4 regions of the Brevibacillus antibioticus genome follow, and region 4 is predicted to be linked to each of the others. Evidence: riboswitches for the same ligand, from Rfam matches in the RefSeq annotation. Region 4 holds a riboswitch; each other region holds the start of a gene.
The links. A riboswitch is a leader RNA that binds a small molecule or an ion and turns the genes downstream of it on or off. The one in region 4 is predicted to bind cyclic di-AMP.
Positions count from the first base shown of each region.

Region 1: it holds a riboswitch for cyclic di-AMP, as region 4 does, so the genes downstream of both, E8L90_RS20000 (CAP domain-containing protein) here and E8L90_RS21220 (quaternary amine ABC transporter ATP-binding protein) in region 4, are expected to answer to the same signal.
Region 2: it holds a riboswitch for cyclic di-AMP, as region 4 does, so the genes downstream of both, E8L90_RS17935 (C40 family peptidase) here and E8L90_RS21220 (quaternary amine ABC transporter ATP-binding protein) in region 4, are expected to answer to the same signal.
Region 3: it holds a riboswitch for cyclic di-AMP, as region 4 does, so the genes downstream of both, E8L90_RS08035 (CAP domain-containing protein) here and E8L90_RS21220 (quaternary amine ABC transporter ATP-binding protein) in region 4, are expected to answer to the same signal.

Region 1 is NZ_SZNK01000001.1:4,199,509-4,204,514, forward strand. It holds gene E8L90_RS19990 (helix-turn-helix domain-containing protein) at 1-742, opposite strand, end outside; gene E8L90_RS19995 (ABC transporter substrate-binding protein) at 894-1,898, opposite strand; cyclic di-AMP (ydaO/yuaA leader) riboswitch at 2,307-2,464, shown strand; gene E8L90_RS20000 (CAP domain-containing protein) at 2,472-3,059, shown strand; gene E8L90_RS20005 (hypothetical protein) at 3,189-3,836, opposite strand; gene E8L90_RS20010 (sensor histidine kinase) at 3,937-5,006, opposite strand, start outside.
Region 2 is NZ_SZNK01000001.1:3,789,181-3,794,186, reverse strand. It holds gene E8L90_RS17945 (sensor histidine kinase) at 1-1,234, opposite strand, end outside; gene E8L90_RS17940 (response regulator transcription factor) at 1,235-1,954, opposite strand; gene E8L90_RS17935 (C40 family peptidase) at 2,169-2,690, opposite strand; cyclic di-AMP (ydaO/yuaA leader) riboswitch at 2,695-2,834, opposite strand; gene E8L90_RS17930 (LiaF transmembrane domain-containing protein) at 3,153-3,554, shown strand; gene E8L90_RS17925 (PspA/IM30 family protein) at 3,639-4,334, shown strand; gene E8L90_RS17920 (class I SAM-dependent methyltransferase) at 4,429-5,006, shown strand, end outside.
Region 3 is NZ_SZNK01000001.1:1,758,278-1,763,283, reverse strand. It holds gene E8L90_RS08055 (2-phosphosulfolactate phosphatase) at 1-203, opposite strand, end outside; gene E8L90_RS08050 (hypothetical protein) at 336-782, shown strand; gene E8L90_RS08045 (cold-shock protein) at 955-1,158, opposite strand; gene E8L90_RS08040 (rhodanese-like domain-containing protein) at 1,588-1,932, shown strand; cyclic di-AMP (ydaO/yuaA leader) riboswitch at 2,017-2,173, shown strand; gene E8L90_RS08035 (CAP domain-containing protein) at 2,181-2,984, shown strand; gene E8L90_RS30240 (hypothetical protein) at 3,049-3,204, opposite strand; gene E8L90_RS08030 (homoserine dehydrogenase) at 3,306-4,316, opposite strand; gene def (peptide deformylase) at 4,347-4,862, opposite strand.
Region 4 is NZ_SZNK01000001.1:4,421,960-4,426,965, reverse strand. It holds gene E8L90_RS21235 (ABC transporter permease) at 1-607, shown strand, start outside; gene E8L90_RS21230 (ABC transporter ATP-binding protein) at 604-1,659, shown strand; cyclic di-AMP (ydaO/yuaA leader) riboswitch at 1,830-1,976, shown strand; gene E8L90_RS21220 (quaternary amine ABC transporter ATP-binding protein) at 2,371-3,597, shown strand; gene E8L90_RS21215 (ABC transporter permease) at 3,581-4,420, shown strand; gene E8L90_RS21210 (glycine betaine ABC transporter substrate-binding protein) at 4,420-5,006, shown strand, end outside.

The DNA of each region.
Region 1 (5,006 bases), 220 kb from region 4:
GATTGAAATAATATTCATTGTTGAAACCTGCATTCAGCGCAATATCGAGCAGCTTGTCATCGGCGCTTGCCAGCCACTTCTTGGCTTGATTAATCCGTACTTCATTCAAGTACTGAAGCGGTACTTGACCCGTAGCCTCTTTGAACAGACGGGTATACTTCCAGCGATCAATGCCTGCGAGGGAGGACAGCTCCTCCAAGTTCAGAAGCTCACGGTAATACTGATGAATATGCCGTATGCTAAGCTCTACCCCATTCCGCTCGATATCCGTTCCCTTATCCTCGGCTGCAGGTGCATTTTGGCGGAATAGAAAGAGCAGCAGCTCTTGAAATCTCACAAATCGTTGGAACAGCTCGAGCTCGTCGCTCGCCCCGCGGAGTCCATATAACTCATCAAGCAGCTCCATCGTCTTCGCGAAGGGTGCGCAGGCAAGCTCTTGCTTATCCGGCAGCAAGCTCGAAGCTGCTTCATCGCCGCTCGTTACGAAGCACACTCGGTAATAGCTGCAGCTCATAACCTCTTGATCAACATATAAAGATCTTCCTGGCCCCTGCAAATAGCATTTTCCTTGTCCCGTCCCGCTCATTATAATGAGCAGTTCAAAGCTTTCCGTATCGTTTCTATCGCTGCCGTCCAAATCACTCATTTCTGCTTGCTCGCCCGCAACGACTAAGCGGATCGATCGCAGCGCATATTGGACTAAAGGAGCAGTCCCAGCTTGTTTGCGCTGTTCAATATCCATCGTTACTATCAACCGCCTTTTAATTGATATTCATTCTCAATGGATATAGTGTAAATCAAATCGAGCCACCCATCAACCTTCGTTGAAAAGTGGCTCTTTCTTAATTATGGCGATGAGTCTCGCCAATGAACGTAATCACTCTTATTTCCTGCTAAGAAGCCAGTAATCGAAGTAAATCATCCATCTTCAACCCGTTGGCCGTAATGGCTCCCGTCTGCCAATATGATCTCTCTACGGGATATACATGGCCGTTCTTAAATGCAGGAACGGTCTGCCATAACGGATCTGCCTTCATTTCCTCAAGTGCTTTCATGTTGCTCTCATCCTCCCACGTCCCGTTGGACGGAAGCAAAATAATATGGTCCGCGTCAAGCTCCGGAATGACCTCCTTCGACAAGACGATATTGCCCTTCGTCATCGCCTCGGCGAACCCTGGCGCCTTCAGCCCAAGATCCTCATACAAGATTTGTCCGACAAACGTGTTATGAATGCCAAAAATATTAATCGATTTATCTACGACGTTCATCCGCAGAACAACAAGCTTCTCATCGCCGATCGCCGCGTTCAGCTTCGCCTTCACATCGACAATACGGGCTTCGTAATCGGCAAGCACCTGCTCCGCCTTGTCGCTGAGACCAAGCAATTCGGCGATTAAGGTCAATGTTTTGCGCGAATCCGCAAGTACGTCGTCCGGCAAGCGGAACGTCGGCGCAACCTTGGAATAGAGCGCGTATTGTGCTGCATCGACCTCTCCGGCGCCAATGATCAAGTCCGGCTCGGACACAAGCATGGCTTCGATGCTGCCGGTCACGTCGAACAACGGCACTTCCAGCTTCAAATAATCCTGCTTGCCCCACATTGGGTTATAATATTGCACAATAGGCGTTACCCCAAGCGCAACCAAATAATCTTCACGATAAAGAGCTGAGATTCGCTTTGGATTTGTCGGAATCTCTACCTCTCCGAAGCCATCGGTTACGACGCGCGTTTCCGTCCGAGGCGGAGCTTCGCTTGGCGCTGCCGTTGCCTGTGCAGGCTGATCGGTAGTCACCGTGGCCACAGCTTGATCGCCTGTCCAGCCGCAACCTGTCACCGTAATCATTGCTGCCGTTATAAGCGATATCCATCCTGTTTTCATAAATCCCGATCTTGCCATGATTAAAATCACTCCAATAAGTTTTATACTTTGTAACAAAACAACCCTTCGATTTATAATGATAATCATTATCATTTTACTTGAGTAAATTTTACCCCAAATTGGATTGCATGCTCAATACACATTCTCTACGACCAGCTTTATACAAACTCGTCACTTCCTGACTAACGAAAAACAATAAAAAAAGGAGCCTCGCATAAGAGGCCCTATCCACCTGCACTGTCTATGAGGTATGCTGAATCAGCTCGGGAAGCATTCGGAGCAGCCGCCGATCATATGCGCATCCCTTTTTCTGACTCATCTTTAACGTCTCTGAACCCGAATAATAAAACAAGAGATATCCTCATTAATCCTACCAAATTTTACGGGTTTCTTTCACCGGTGAATCTCTGTTATTCTAGGTCATGCCAAACAAAACAGCCGAAACTTCCTCTCGAATGGAAGTGCGGGGGATCTTTTTTACTTGCAGATGAGAGATCTGCATGGGGTGAATCGCCAAAGTGCGTAGGGTTGTTTCCTCAATCCGAATCCGTCAACTAACCTCGTAGGCCAAAAAAAGGAGACGATGTGAATATGAAACGCCTCGGTACTATTGCAATCGCGACATTGGGATTGGGATTTGTTCTCTCCGGCTTTTCTAACACAGCTTCTGCCGCTACCACATGTCCGCAATACGGGTATCAACCATATATGCAACCTGTCCAACCGCAAATGCAAGCACCTTACGCAGCACCAGCGAATCAACAGCAGCCAGCTCAACAGCCAGTAAAACAAGCTCACCAACAAGTGGATGCTTCCTCTGTTGGGAAGCAAGTAACCGATTTGGTAAACCAAGAGCGTGCAAAAGCAGGTCTGAAGCCAGTGGAACTGGATGCTTCCCTGAACAAAGTTGCACAAGCAAAAGCGGCTGATATGTCCAACAACAACTACTTTGACCATACAAGCCCTACGTATGGCTCTCCATTTGACATGATGAAACAATTCGGAGTATCTTCTATGACCGCGGGTGAGAACATCGCCATGGGTCAACGCACCGCTGAGGAAGTCATGAACCAATGGATGAACAGTGAAGGACACCGTCAAAACATCATGAATCCTTCCTTCACCAAAATCGGTGTAGGCTTTGTGAATGGATACTGGGTACAAGAATTCATCGGATAAAGAAATTGGATATAAATGCCGAGTCCTCTAGCGGGGACCCGGCTTTCTTGTTTTTTCCCAGCCTTGTCTGGAGTGGCCTTTGAACATCTATCAATCTCCGTGAAAAGCCAACAGCTAGCTTTATACGCTTTATTCAGATTTACTTCCCATTTCTAGTTCGTTTGTCTTTTCTTCATCCACCGATTCCGCACCTTCTCGAATTTTTTCTACAACTTCTTCAGATTTGAGTTGCTTGTGTGAAGGAAGTTCTAAAGATGTAGAAGCACGTCGATCGAGCCACAAGCTTTCCTCACCTTCCCTATCAGTTGCAACGAAAATAAACCCACCTGAATAACTAAAGTACTTCATGTTTACATTTTCCCCGAGCGTATTTTTCATGTTCTTGTAAAGGTCAAACAACTCAGGGCCACTTTTTTCACCACCAGCCATGATTGGCTCTGTATCTGTTGCTAAAACTATACCTTTTACTTCATCCCCTTCCATAATGAAGGAAAGCTTTTCATCCGTTGAAGATAGTAGTCCTTGCATATTCGTATCGTTGTATTTACGTATTTTATCCGCTTCTGGTAAAACAGCTCCCTGAATTGAAAAATCCGAAAGGGTTACATTACTACTCCATTTGCTTAAGGGTTTGTTCCCTTGGTTACGTGCCTGTTCCATCTTTACATATGCGTTTAGCGCTTCCTTATCCCCTTGGTTAATGGCCCCAGCCCAAGTAGCCAATGATATTCCAGCAACAATTACCGCACCTATCAATGTCCATGTGTATTTATTCATAACTACCCCCCAAAAATTATTCATCTTTTGCATATGGTTTAGTTATAGGAATATCATACCAAAATTTGGATACCCATGAGAATTGTTCTTTGGCATCATTTCATCCACACGGCAACCTGACCTCAAAGCATGTTCGAATCAAATCACTTTGGACAGAAATCGTTCCCCGATGCTTCTCGACGATATTTTTAGCAATAAACAGGCCGAGTCCTGTTCCTCCCCCTTGATGCGTTCGCGCTTTGTCACCCGTAAAAAACATTTCAAAAATATGCGGCAGCGCCTCCTCAGGTATCTGGTCGCCGTAATTCATGATTTGTACAACCACTTCATCGCCCTCATGATAAGCGTTCAAATCGATAAATTGACCATCGCCCCCGTAGCGTATCGCGTTGGTCAGGATGTTCTCAAATACGCGTGCCAGCAGCTCCCCATCTCCCACGATCACTAATTGGGCAGCAACCGTACACCTCCCGACGAGCTCATTTTTCTCAAAGGAAGGATACAGCTCTTCATTTAACTGGACTAGCAATTCACTCAAATCAATGACCTTTTGCTCGATGTTGACCATGCCGTAATTCATTCTCGTAATTTCGAAGAGCTCATCGATCAGCTTTTCCAATCGTTGTGACTTGGTAAAAGCAATCGTCGCATAATGCCGCATTTGTTGTTGTGGCATCTGCTCGTCTCGTAAAACTAAATCTAAATAACCCAGAACAGATGTCAGTGGTGTACGCAAATCATGCGCCAGATTCAAAACAAGCTGATCCTTGCTGTTTTCGGCGAAATCTCCTCTTTCTACCGCCTTTTGCAGCATTTCGCTTGCTGTATTAATATCCTTGGCGATTTCTGCAAACTCATCATTGGATGGAATATGGACATGCCGTGTAAAGTCTCCACTCGCGAGATAATGAATGCCCGTAGAAATCTCCCGAAAGTAGCCAGCATACCGTTTGGTTAGAAGATAGAAAAACAAGATCGCAATGGGAGCAAAGACAATCAAAAAGAAATTGATATCCCCCATCTCCCTGATGAAATAACGAACCTGGGCGAGCGGATCTTCGTACTTAACCCCCACCCGATAGTAAAACTGGAGTACTTTATAGAGCAGATAGGTTACGATACCGGCCAGAAGCATGCCAAACCCAAGAAGCCCAAGCATTTTGAAACGAA
Region 2 (5,006 bases), 630 kb from region 4:
CCGTCCGATAAAACTTGGTGAAAATCTTCGGCAAATCTTCAGTAGCGATTCCTTCACCTTTGTCGATGACAGTAAAAAGGACATGTCCTTCTCGCTGATCACAAGTAAGGTAAATGGAGCCATCGGGCTTGTTGTAGTGAATGGCGTTGTTCATCAAGTTTTCCATGACACGGCGCAGCTTGGTCTCATCCGCTTCAATGTGTAGTTCATTGGAGATGCGCAGCTTCCATTGAAAGGTGAGGCCTGCCTCTTTGATTCTTGGCAAATAGTCCTCAATGATTCCTCTCAAGAAGCTTTTGACATGAATGCGGTTAATGTCGAGTCGAACTTCGGAGCTTTGGGTGGTGAAGTCCTGCAACTCATCCAGCAGCTTTTCTAAGTCCGTCGTTTTTAGCTCGATTTTGCCCATCTGTTTCTGTATTTTGGTCATATCCGCCACACGACCAGAGCCGATATATGACGCATACCCTTTGATCGTGGTAAGAGGTGTGCGGAAGTCGTGGGCGATTGAAGCAATCATTTCGGCCTGTCTTTCTTCCGCTAAACGAAGCTCATCAACCATATCCCCGAAATATCGAAAGAGTTGCCCAAACTCATCATGCGAGCGATACGTAAAAGTGACCAGCCGCTTCCCTTCCTGGATTTCTTGGGTGACGCGCGATAATTCGTTCACGGGTCGTAGTATCCAGCGAACGAACAAAGCGAGCAGAATCAATCCCACCAGACTAATGCTTCCGTAAATAAACAAAAGCATCATGGAAACCCCTGTTGTCGCCATCATGTCGTAATCATCTGTGTAGAAATAAACAACGATCTCCCCTACACGCGGTGGCTCCTGCTGAAAATGGTACTCAGCGACCACTTTGAGGTCACTTTGCTTGGCAGATTCGCCACGGCTTGATGAGGAGGGAGAAGGCATTTTCAAATTATAGGCGCGTGATGTTTTGCTGTAGATGGTGTTACCATTAGCATCCTTCACGACCATTCGGTACATCACGTCGTCTGGCAACTGCTTATCAAGCTCCAAGCGTTCGACTGGGTCCTTGAAATTACTGACGAGAAGCAGTTGATTGAGCATGACCTTCTCTGCGGCTTCCTTCTCAGCCTGGTACTGATTATGCCGATCATTTTTGAGTTGAGCGACAATAATGTCTTGAAAAACAAATTTAAACAACAAAATATTGAGTGTGAGCAAGGCAATGAAGGAGAGTAAAATTTTATTGCGTAAGCTCATTTAAAGCTTCTCCCCGATAAATACGTAGCCTGTCCCCCATTGTGTTTTGATGAACTGCCGTTCTGTTTCCAGCTTTTCACGGAGGTTTTTGATATGGACGGTCACTGTATTGAGCGAGCCATAACCATATCCCCAGACACGGTCATAAATTTGCTCTCTAGTAAAAACGATGCCCGCGTTTTCTGCGAGGAATGTGAGCAGTTGAAATTCTTTTGTAGAGAGCTCAATCTTTTGATTACATACATAAACGGAATACGTTTCTTTATGAATTTCCAGGTCCTTGAATTTCAAAACTGTAATTGGAGAAGAGGCTGTTTCCTTCTCAGGCTGCTCTTCGGTATGTTTGCGAATGCGCTCATAGCGACGAAGGTGGGCACGAATGCGAGCGAGCAGCTCTTCTGTATCAAAAGGCTTCGTGATGTAATCGTCTGCGCCGATTTCGAAGCCGACTACCTTATCTACCGCTTTTCCTTTTGCACTGAGAAACAGTATAGGCAAATCCCACTCACGGCGAATTTGAGAGCAGAGCTCGTAGCCACTCATGTTGGGCATCATAATATCCAAAAGGATCAGGTTGGGTCGCTCTCCTTGGCTGAGCAGGGAGAGTGCATCTTCTCCGCTCTCTGCGGAGGAAACGGTGAAGCCTTCGTTCTCCAAAATGTCTTCTAGCAGTTCAATAATTTCCAGATTGTCATCGACAATTAAAATGTGATCTTTCACCGGAACAACCCCCAGTTACTTCTATTAATAAGGAATACCATTCAAAGAATGGGTCTTGTCTATCATAACATGCTTTGACCTGGTCAGGGGAAGAAACCCCGTAAGTTATTAAGTTGTTCGAATATGTGAGGGTACCTCTTTAGACCAGGTACTAAATTTCGTCAGAAAAAGCCAGAGACGTTTTGTCCCTGGCTTTTATTATTTTGCCGAACGACTATTTTTGAGCTGGTTTTTCCGGCAACGATGCAGCTTGCACCGCTTTTTCCTTTTTCGGAATTTCTGCTTTCGCTAGAACAGGAACGCTCAGACGCTTGGCGCCTACATAACGCTTGCTCCAGTAGTATGGATCGTTCAACTTGGTGTTGACGACTCCACGACCAGATTCCGAGTGCACGAATGTGCCGTCTCCAATGTAGATACCCACGTGAGAAATGCTGTGACCGTTCGTATTGAAGAATACGAGATCGCCTGGCTGCAATTCTTTTCTGTCAACCTCTGTACCTAATTCGTACTGGGAAGCAGAATTGTGAGGTAGATCTACACCTAACGCATCAAATACGTAGCGCGTGAAACCGGAGCAGTCAAAGCCCTTTTTGGACGAGCCGGAAGATTTGTAAGGGGTACCGTACAAGTCGCTGACTACTTCACCCAGAGAATTCTCCTCAGCAGCCTGTGCAGCGCCTGCCCCCATAGCAAGCAATCCAGCCATAAATAAAGATAAAACCACCTTGCGCAAAAGAAACTGCTCCCTTCGTGAGCCTACGAGGTTAGCTGAAGGGTTCGGTCGAAAGGACGCCCTAGGCTGCTAGGAGTAGCAACCATTCACCCCAAAAACGTGGTTCCCCCGTTTCCGCCAAGCGGAATTCGGCTATTTTTCGATGTTTTTTTACACGCACTCTTACGAAGATTCTACGCCAGTCCTTTTTTTCCTTCTTTTTATCTGTTCGTTCACATATTCGTCACAAAGATACCGTCAAATGCTGTAACGTTTTCGTTCGATAGTGCAAGCCGCCTTTCGACGCGGCCTTGTTCTGGCTTGGGGGACAGCTTGTCCGATTAGGGCAGGAAATTCTCTCCGTCCGAGGACGGAGGGAAAAACCAACCGCACGCCCGTTATGGGAAGCCTATACCGGGGGCTACAATAAGGGCATAACGTTCCACAAGCACCACATGCAAAACGAATGGAGGTAAGCGAGTAATGAGCGAACGGTCTGGCAAAGTTCTACTCGGGCTGGTTCTGCTGCTAGTCGGTGGGGTGGTTCTTCTAGATCTGGTGGGTATCGATATCGGAGATTTGATCGGGTTCATCATTCCCGGCGTGATCATGTTATACGGTGCCAAAAAGATCATGGGACAAACCGGTTCACGTTTTTGGGGAATCCTAGTCTTCCTATTCGGGTTCCTGATGTTGATTGGCAAGCTTGACCTACTGTTTCACGCGCTTCTGGCCATTGGGGTGATTTATCTGGGATATCGCTTACTGCGTCCCAGCCAAGAACCAAAACAAGCGCCACCTGCTTGGGAGCGTGAATGGGCCCAAAAAGTATTAAAGGAAGATACGCTGGACACTTGGGAGAGAAACGTAACAAAACGGTCATAACCGTTTTAGCAGCCGCAATAACACTATGTCGCAAGAGTCTTTTGGATGAACAATATGATGTGATATGATGAGGAGGAAAAAATAATGAGTATCTTTAAACGTTTGCGTGACCTGACAGTAGCTTCGGTAAATGATGCATTGGATTCGATGGAAGATCCGGTAGTGATGCTGAATCAATATATGCGTGACATGGAAGTAGAAATCGGACAAGTTGAAGTAGCGGTTGCCCGTCAAGTTGCACTGGAAAAGAAATTCCGTCAGCAATTGGACGAAGCCAATGCTCTGATCGAAAAACGCGATCGTCAAGTCAAGCTCGCCTTGTCTGAGGGAGAAGACGAGTTGGCTCGTCGAGCACTCGCTGACAAGAAGCAATACGAAGGCCGTGCAGCGGAATATGAAACTCTCTACCTGTCAGCATCCGAGGCAGCTGCGCAAATGCGCGAGAAGCTGGCTGAGCTGAAGGAAGAGTTCTATAAAATGCGTGCGAAAAAGTTCACACTGATGGCACGTGCACAAGTAGCTCGTACACAAAAGCAAGTTAATCAGGCAGTTGTCGGTATCGGCAATCAGTCCGCAGGCCGTGGCTTCGCCCGCATGGAGGAAAAAGTCATGCGCATGGAAGCAGAAGCGCAAATGAGTGGACAATGGCGTCAAACGAACCGCGCTTGGGAGAACGCTTTGTCTGAACTGGAAAAGGATGATCTCGATGCAGAACTTGCCAGCATCAAAGCATCCATTAATGAAGTGAAATCACCGATAGCCAAACCAGTACAATCCTAATTCAACAGGAACTGGGGGATAAGGTGTAGAATAGATTGTGTCAATTCGGCAGCCTGTGTACATCAGGCTGCTTTTCCCCTAGGAGGTACGATTCTTGCAAGACTTCTTGGTCTTTTTGCGGCGGTTTATCGCTGAGCCTGGACGCGTCGGTAGTATAATCCCCAGCTCTCGTTTTTTGTGTGGGCAAATGTTGAAAAGCGTCGATTGGGCTTCAACCGATGTGATCCTGGAGCTGGGACCTGGTACAGGGGCATTTACCCAAACGATCTATCAGCGCTTGCATCCCGGCACACAGTATGTGCTTGTGGAACGAGATTCCCAATTTCGCTCTATGCTTCAATCACGTTTTCCCGATCTTCCTATCAGGGAGGAAGCGACTAAACTTAGGTTTTACTTGGAGGAGCAGGACCTTGCAGGTGCAGATGTCATTATCTCAGGTCTGCCATTCGCCAATTTTCCACAAGAGCTGCGGGCAGCAATTCTGGACGAAGTTCAATCTGTACTGAAGCCAGGGGGCCTATTTATTACATTCCAATATTCGCTACAACTCCAAGCTGAGTTGCAGGATCGTTTTCCTTGGGTCGGGATCGACTTTACCCTGTTGAATATTCCGCCTGCATTCATTTATACATGTCGTAATGGTCAAAGTGAAAACGATCAGCATGGGGCGTG
Region 3 (5,006 bases), 2.7 Mb from region 4:
TGTTTGGCGAATGCAACGGCTGACATATCCTTTACCTGATAAGGATAGACGATACCACCACGTCCCGTTACGATATCGACACACGTACTGAAGGAGAGTACATCGATAATAACGATCATATCCGATGCTACCCCGACCTGTTCCACCCCTTCGTATCCCCAATCAAACCGAGCTGTATAGTCTAGTTGTTTGCATGCAGGCATGTCTCCCAAACCCTCCACCGTCCTCTATCAAAAATAGTTACTCGTCCCCTTACGTTCGCCGTTACAAATCAAGTCAAGAAACAATATCGTATTATTGTCCCACTAGATTACACAAGAATGGAGTGAACATGGATGTCTGAAATCGAACACGACGACGATCAAGGTCATACTGAAAGAAAAGGTCACAAACGCCCAAGAAGAAATACTGTGAGAACGACTGGTATTTTGCAAAACAACCTCGCTGTTGCTCTCACCGCTCACCTCGACCTGGTCAATCTGAACACAGAAGAGGTTGAAGTACGTGTGCAAGTATTGAACTGGGGTAACGCAGTTACGCAAACAAATCCAGTTAGCACCTTGCTTGACATCACGCAATTTATCCCTGCGAATACTCGCACTGCTTTCAATGCACTGGTCCCCGCTTCTTTCCACTATGAAGTGCGCCTTACCGTAGCAGAAAACAACAGAAATGTCCTTCTCACCACTTATGGCCGTACTTCTATCGGCGGCGGTCAAGTTGTTGGTCTTACCGTTCTTGACAGTCAATTCCAAACTGTCGAAATCGAAACTTGTATTTAACTATCTTGAAGGAAGAAAATGAGGAATTATGGTGGGTCGCCATAGTTCCTTTTTTTATCCGTTCGCATCCAGGAAAAGGCGCTGGGGACGACCCCAACGCCTTTTTACTTCTATGTCCTACAACAAAAAGAAACTGCCCTCGAAAGGACAGTTTCACTTTTTAAAAGGAGACTTACAGTTTTACTACGTTCTCAGCTTGTGGGCCACGGTTGCCTTGAACGATGTTGAATTGAACTTTTTGACCTTCGTCCAAAGTTTTGAAACCGTCACCTTGGATTGCGCTGAAGTGAACGAATACATCGTCTCCGCCTTCTACTTGAATGAAACCGAAACCTTTTTCTGCGTTAAACCATTTTACTGTTCCGTTCGTTTGCATTTAAAAAAACCTCCAAAAATTCAATTTGAATATGCTAGTCATATTTACCGAAGCAAATAAAGCTCACATATCATGAAGAAATACCAGATCATGTGCGATGATACGCCTTCATGATATGTGAATTTTACTTACTCAGCAAATATGCGAATGTCATAGGACGGAACTGCAAAATAAAAACTAAACCTTTTGAAAACCTAAAACAATGAAAGCCCTTCCTCTCTTCCATCCTTGCGGCTCCGATGACCGCGCCAGTGTGAATCGGGGATTCAAAAATGTTATCCATCAGCATACAAACACCTCGATGAATGATTAGGTATCAATTTTTCAAGTAGCAACCTCATTCTACCATGGTTGTCCAATAAAAGCAACCGTTCAGCCTTATACTTGGCGAAGCAGTACTCTGTTACAATAGTAGTAGGAGGGATTACATTGCAAAATCATACGTTGACAACGATTCAATTATCTGAACTGCTTAAAAAGAAGGTGCCTGTACTTTTATTGGACGTACGCGACGTCGAGAAATTTATCACCGGTAGTCTCGTTCACGAAAATGCATCGACACGAAACGTTCCCTATCTTCTAATGAAAGAACAGGACAAGCCGCTCGATGAAGAAACCGAAAAACTCGCGCAAAATGTGCAGATCGTTACCGTATGTACAACAGGTAACAAAGCTCAAAAAGCTGCGGCTCTGCTTCGTGAGCATGGTTTTCATGCAAATGCATTGGAAGGCGGCTTAACTGCATGGAAGGAACAATCAAACGAACCGAAATGAGCCTAATTTATCAACGATTCTAGCTATTTGCCATATATTACTCCTTTATTTCGATTGGGATTGTCTGATATTGTTGTTCATGCCAAACGAAATAAGCCGAGACTTCCTCTTTGAAAAGGAAGTGCGGGGGACTTTTTTGTGGATGAGATATTCCACATGGGGTGAATCGCCGAATTGGCGTAGGGTTGTTTCCTCAACCCGAATCCGACAACTAACCTCGTAGGCAAAAAAAAGGAGAGATTTGTTTTATGAAACGTTTTGGTTCTGTTACAATCGCGATGACTCTTGGTCTGGGCTTGGCTTTGACAGGGTTTGCTTCTTCTGCTTCCGCAGCTTCTAACTGCCCATTGAAGAACGGACAATTCCAATTCAATGTGGGTCAAAATATGGGACAATTCCAAAAAGCACCAAATGCACAACAGTTCATGAACTTTTTCCAAAAACAAGGCTTTGTTCCTGGCCAGCAACAAGCAGTACAGCCGATGCAACCTGTTAAGCAAGGACAAGCTACACCTGTACAACCATGCCCGATTCAACCAGGATCTTACCAACCTGCACCCGTACAACAAGCTCCAGTGCAACAAACACCATTACAACCAGCACCAGTTCAAGCTGCACCAGCGCAACCTAGCAAAAACGTTACTCAACCTGCCGCTCCAGCAAATCAAGTGGAACAAGGAAAAACGGGTGATTTTGCGAAACAAGTCGCGGATTTGGTGAACCAAGAACGTGCCAAAGCAGGTCTCAATCCTGTTCAAATGGATGCAGCATTGTCCAAAGTAGCGTTGGCAAAAGCACAAGATATGTCTGCTAACAACTACTTTGACCACAACAGCCCAACCTACGGTTCCCCATTTGACATGATGAAGCAGTATGGCATTCAGTACTCGACTGCAGGTGAAAATATCGCCATGGGTCAACAAAGTCCACAAGAAGTCATGCAACAATGGATGAACAGTGAAGGCCACCGCCAAAACATTATGAATCCTGCGTTCACAAAAATTGGTGTAGGCTTCACAAATGGTTACTGGGTACAAGAATTTATCGGATAAAACGCTTTGCACGAAACGAAAAGCCGGTGTCTCTTCATCGAGACCCGGCTTTTTCGTGTAGGCATTATTCCTGCTGTGTTTCGGATGCCTGGTTTTTGGGGGTACAACAGCAGCTATCCTGCTCATTTACCAAAGCGACGTTCTTTTGATGCATTTTTTGCTTGGTTGGATAAGCAGATACTTGCTGCAGCTCGGCATTAACATCAGACGATTGGTTCATCCGTATGGCCCCCCTCGCCGTTTTTGGTGGTGCATCCCTAGTATGCTCGCCGTTGTAAACAACTCATTCCTAAGGAACATTGGAAGCACATGCAACTTAGGCTATCTGCTAATGATATGTTCAAGGTCTTTTAAGGCAGCCGCTGCTGCCGCGACAGGGTCCGATTTTCCTCCAACAACCAATAAATCCCCCATGACATCTGTTTCTACCCGTATGGCTTTTGTCGTACCTGATACGGATGCAAATGGATGGGTTAAATCCAATGCACACAGTTCAACTGCTACAGAAACCGTACCATTCGCTTCCTTTTGAATAATTCCGATCAGCTTGGGAATCTTCGCATGCTTTTTCCACGTCTCGATTTGTAACGAGGTTATTTCGCGAATACTTGCGCGTGCGATATCAGTTAGATTTAGTTGCGCGCCAAAAGCGGCGTTTGCCAAGATCGTGAGCTTTGAAGCTGTATCCCAACCATCGATATCGTATGAAGGATCCGGTTCGGCAATCCCCAACTTCTGAGCGAGCTCGACTGCTTCTATACAGGTGAGTCCCTCTTCCATCATTTTTGTGAGCACGAAGTTCGTTGTTCCCGTAAAAATACCTTCGACTCGTTTCACTTCACAGCCTGCCAAGTTATACTGCAATAGATCGATCGTCGGCAGAGCTGCTGCTGTTGCTCCACTCCCTTTCAACACGGTGCCATGTTTTTTGGTTAGAGCGGCTAGGCCAGCATAATCGACAACAAGTGCACCTTTTGAAATCGCGATTGCATGCATAGCATTTTCCAATGCATAACGAATAAAAGTAAGACCGGGTCCTCCCTCTTTTTCAGATGGACCAGCCTCAATGAGCACATCCGCTTGAGCTGACTTGATAAATTCCAGCGCGTTCCACGATGGGTTCCTTACTTGTTTTGTATGAGCATATTCTGCCCATTTTCCTGAATCGATTCCGTTCTCATCATAGAGGCCGGAAGCCGAACGAACGACTCCCACGAGTCTGACATCCGCTTGATATAGCTCGCGGTACCGCTCCCGTCGCTGCTCCAGCAGTCTGGCTACCTGCTGTCCAACTGTTCCAAAACCCGTTAACATAATGTTCCAACGCTTCATGAGTCAATCTCCTCGCTGTTTATGCTCCGTTTATTTCCTACTTTTCGCTTGTATCCGGTGCAAATCCTTGCGATTCAGTTTTTTTCCTGTTCTTGCTGAGTAGAGCTCTTCCGTATGATCAATAAACAAGATTCCTTCCAGATGGTCCATCTCGTGCTGAACACACCGAGCAAGGAAATCTTCGGCTTCGATTGTCTTGGTTTCTCCTTGGCGGTTCAGCGTCTGAACTTTGACATAATTCGCCCGACGAACGAGTCCAAAAACACCTGGTATCGAAAGACAAGCTTCTTGCCCTACCTGCTCACCTGATTTTTCCGTCAATACCGGATTGATTAGTTCAATCAAGCCGCTGCCGCAATCCATCACAACTAAACGCTTCGGGATGCCAATCTGGATCGCAGACAAGCCTGCTCGACCTTTCGCAGCGTAAATCGTTTGGGCCATATCATCCAAAATTTTTTCAACCTGCGGGGTAATGGATGGTACTCTTTTTGACGTTTCACGCAAGATAGGGTCCCCCAGGCGAACGATCATGCGTTCAGCCATTTCCTTCTCCCTCCCGCATTACTCAGTTTTCGATATCAAAGTAGCAAATTAGGTCTTCGGTGTCAAAAGGAACCTCGCAAAATCTGAAATATCCCGCTGTGCAAGGGTGACAAATGCATGTAGATACGCTATCTTTATTGGTAA
Region 4 (5,006 bases):
GGCCTGCTTGACTGGCGTCTTGTGCGTGGTGGCTGGAACATGGTTCGCTTACTGGCGCATCCATCGGCCTTCCTTTATGGGAAAAGTAATGGAAGGAGCTGTCGCTTTGCCGTATGCTTTGCCCGGTATGGTGCTTGGTCTGGCGATGATTTTAACGTGGATCGAGCCGATTCCTAGCTGGCAGCCAGGAATATATGGAACGGTTTGGCTCATTTTGATTGCGTATGTGACTCGCTTTTTGATCTTGCAAGTAAAAAGCAGTACGGTCTCCATTATGCAGGTGGGCAAGGAAGTAGAAGAAGCAGCACGGATCAACGGTGGTCGATTTTGGACGAGGTGGTCCCGGATATTGCTTCCGCTCTATGCACCGGGAATGGCAACAGGCTTGTTTCTGGTGTTCCTGACAGCTTTTACTGAATTGACAATATCATCGCTTCTGTGGTCATCCGGTTCGGAAACAATCGGTGTCGTTATTTTTAGCTTTGAGCAGGCGGGATCAACGACTCATAGCACGGCCCTTTCTTCGTTGATCGTAGTGGCCATCCTGCTGGCTTTGACAATGGGCGGTTTATGGAAACGATATTGGCAACGGAGGATACAGGGATGAACAGTGCAAGAGTGAAGGGCGTTTCCAAAAAATTCGGAGATGTGACGGCGCTCCACCATCTGGATCTACAAATTGGACAAGGGGAATTCGTTGCTTTGCTCGGGCCGAGCGGTTGCGGAAAAACGACACTGCTTAGGCTATTGGCGGGTTTTGAATCGCCTACCAGCGGAGAAATCTGGATCAATCAAGAGTGCGTAGCGGACCAGGCAAGAAGAAAGCCGCCAGAGGAGCGGCGGATTGGTATGGTGTTTCAGTCATTCGCACTTTGGCCGCATTTGACTGTCTATGAGAATGTCGTGTTTCCGTTGCAACATCAAAAGCACGTGCCTGCCGCTTACAAAGATAATCCAAAGGTACGGGTGGCCCAAATGCTGGAGATGGTCGGTCTTGGAGGAATGGAAGAGAGATTTCCCAATCAGCTCTCTGGTGGACAAAAGCAGCGCGTTGCTCTGGCGCGGGCCATCGTGTTTAACCCTACGCTGCTTCTGATGGACGAGCCATTGAGCAGTCTCGATGCAGAGCTGCGTATGCAAATGCGCAAGGAAATCCAATTTATTCACCGCGAGCTGGGGACTTCCATCGTCTACGTCACACACGATCAGTCAGAGGCACTGGCTATGGCGGATCAGATCGTCGTAATGAAAGGCGGCAGGGTGGAACAAGCAGGTAGCCCGCAGGATATATACTATTCGCCCCAATCGCCTTTTGTCGCCAAGTTTGTGGGACGGGCTAACTTCTTAAAAGGAAACTGGTCTTGCCCCAATACCTTTCTGTTGGAGAGACAAGGAGAGCCAGCGGTACCAATTGCTGTTTCCCGCGACTTTTCTTCCTTTCACGCTCAGCAAATATTGCCGGTTCGTCCCGATCAGTTGAAGCTCGCAGCGTGGCAGCAAGGAATGGAAGGCGTTATCGGAAAGGTATCTCATGTGCAATTTCAGGGGAGAGAACTGCTTTATTCCATCCGGGTCGGGGAGGATGACTGGGAGGTTGTCACGGACATCAGTCAGCGCTTTTCCTATGAGGAGCGTGTATGCGTAGAGGTTTGTGTATAGAAAGGGAAAGATAGCTAAGGGATTCTTCAATTGGATGAGCATGAACCATCTAAATCAATGCGACTCATTAAGAAAGGCGCTATTCAGTTTGATTCAACGAAAATGAACGTTCACAATAACTGGAAGCGAGCGTATAATCAAAGTCACAATCACGATCAAATAAGCAACAAAACACAATACGGCCTAGTTCCGAGATTCTCGGAAGCGGGGGAACCAATCTTTTGGGGTTAATCCTGAGTGATCAGGAGGGATGAGGAAAAGTCTTCTCTGCCATCCTACCCGTCAGCTAACCTCGTCGGTCAAAGCAGGGAAGGTCATGGATGGATAAAGTCTAGGCATATAATGCGCAACCAGGGGATTCCTTGGCGGGCGTGTGATAGGTCGATGCAGGCTTTTTCTTTGGGACCTTTGTTCTGGAGAAAAAGGATGGATCGGCCTATTTTTTATGGAAATACCGACGAGTAGCTTACGCGATACAGTCGTGAATGAAATGGTGTGGATCGCTGGGAGGAAAACGGTACGACATAAACCGCTGACAATCGAAATCAGGAAGACAGAGTACAGGGAGTCCTGAAAATGGGCGCCAGGTATTACGTAAGCCTGCGGATTTTCAACGCAAGTAAAAATCAAGCGTGCATGCTTGACTTTGCTTGCGTGTGGAAACTTCGCAGGCTTTTTGCATTTACGAAAAAACGAAGGATGAGGGATACCATGCCCAAAATGAAAGTCCATCAACTGACAAAAGTGTTCGGTAAGCAGCCTGAGCTGGCCTTGAAGCTGCTGGCGGAAGGACGTACGAAAGAACAAATTTACAAGCAAACGGGCCAGTCTATCGGGGTCAATCAGGTCAGCTTTGAAGTCGAGGAAGGTGAAATCTTCGTCATCATGGGCCTGTCCGGCAGCGGCAAATCAACCTTAATCAGACTGTGCAATCGATTGATTGACCCAACGAGCGGAAGCATCGAGATCGATGGGGAAGAAATTGTGGACATGAAGGCATCGGCTTTGCGCGAGGTGCGGAGGAAGAAGCTCGGGATGGTATTCCAAAATTTCGCCCTGTTTCCGCAGCGGACGGTTCGGGAAAACGTGGAGTTTGGTTTGGAGATTCAACAAGTACCACCAGGGCTCCGGCAAGAAAAAGCACGGGAAGCGCTCGCGCTCGTTGGACTAACCGAGTGGGAAAATGCGTACCCGGATCAATTGAGCGGAGGCATGCGCCAGCGAGTCGGATTGGCGCGGGCGTTGGCTAATAATCCAGATATTCTCTTGATGGACGAAGCGTTCAGTGCACTGGACCCGCTCATTCGAAAAGATATGCAGGATGAGCTGCTGGAGCTTCAGATGACGATGAAAAAGACGATCCTGTTTATTACACATGACTTGCACGAAGCGTTGCGGCTGGGCGACCGGATTGCCTTTATGAAAGACGGGCAGATCATTCAAATCGGCCGCCCAGAAGAAATCATGGCAGACCCAGCGGATGAATTCGTGCGGAAATTCGTGGAGGATGCCGACCTGTCCAGGGTGCTCGTTGCTGAAAATGTGATGAAACGGGCAGAAGCAATCACACCTGACAAAGGGGCGCGAGTGGCGCTACAACTCATGATGGATAACGGCGTGTCCAGCTTGTACGTCGTGGACAAAAAGCGCACACTGCTTGGCTTGATTACGGCGTATGACGTATCACTCGCGATCAGTACGGGAGATTCGCTGGAGACGATCATGAAAACCGACCTCCCTACCGTTTCACCTGACGCACGTCTGCACAGTTTGTTCCCGATGATGGCAGACCTGCACGTCCCGATTGCGGTAGTGGGCGAGCAGCAGCGTTTGTTGGGTGTCGTCGTAAAAGGAGCGGTGCTAGGTGGGCTGGTAGGAAAAGTAAATGTCCAAGAGCATCAGAGAACAGAGGTGATGAGTGATGGACGCCTTGCCTAAGCTGCCGATTGGCGAATGGATGGAAGGGTTCGTGGAGGTACTGGGCCATTACAAAGGGGTATTGTTTGATCCGGTGTCGATCGTCATTTCCACGATGGTGACTTACTGTTCCACGGTTTTGGCAGAGATACCTTCGCTGATTCTCATCTTGCTGCTGGGGGCCGCTACGTGGGTTTTTGCAGGGAGAGCGTCCATGGTCTTTACGGTTATCGGACTTTCTCTCATTCACAATTTGGGGTACTGGGATGAAACGATGGAGACATTGGGACTCGTCCTCACTTCCGCGATTATTTCGATCGCTATCGGGATTCCGGTGGGCATTCTTTGCGCGAGACACGATACGTTTCGTAATCTCGTCACGCCAGTACTGGATTTGATGCAGACGATGCCAGCGTTCGTTTATTTGATTCCCGCGATCTTTTTCTTCGGCTTGGGCGAGGTGCCGGGAGTCATTGCCTCCGTTATTTTTGCTTTGCCGCCAATCGTGCGTCTTACGAACTTAGGCATACGCCAGGTCCCAGCGGAAATGGAGGAAGCGGCGGACGCCTTTGGCGCAACTGGGTGGCAAAAGCTCGTGAAAGTACAACTGCCTTATGCGAAATCGACGATCTTGGCGGGCGTCAATCAGTGCATCATGCTCGCCCTGTCGATGGTGGTCATAGCGGCTATGATCGGGGCGAAAGGCTTGGGGGCGGACGTATATCGTGCTGTTTCGCAAGTGGATATAGGAAGAGGATTCGAGGCGGGACTATCTATCGTGATTATCGCTATCGTCTTGGATCGGCTTACTCAACATGCAGGAAAAAAGGAGAGAAACACATAATGAACAAAACGGTTCCAGCTTTACTGGCAGTGATGATGGGAGCGACAGCTTGGCTTGCAGGCTGCTCCAGTCAAAACACAAACACACAATTACCGACAGCAACGGTGGTCGGTCCGATTGCTTCTGAGAAGTTGGACAACGCGCTAGGAGAAAAGCTCGACTACAAAATCATCGGAATCGACGCAGGAGCAGGCTCGATGGTGAAGACAGAGGAAGTCATGAACCTGTATGGCTTGGATAAATGGCAGCTTGTCGAAGGCTCAGATGCAGCAATGACAGCAGCTTTGATCAAAGCCTACGAAGCGAAGGAACCGATTATCATTACGGGCTGGACGCCACATTGGATGTTTAAAAAGATGGATTTGAAATACTTGGCAGACCCGAAGAACGGCTTTGGCGGTGCGGAACAAATCCATACCATCGTGCGCAAAGGGCTGAGAGAGGAACAGCCTGCTGCCTATCACTTTCTGGATAAGTTCTGCTGGGAGCCAGCCGATATGGAGTCAGTCATGGTTCAAATGATTGACGGAAAAGATCCGGAAGTGGCCGCTGCGGAATGGGTAAAAAACAACGAAGCCAAAGTAGC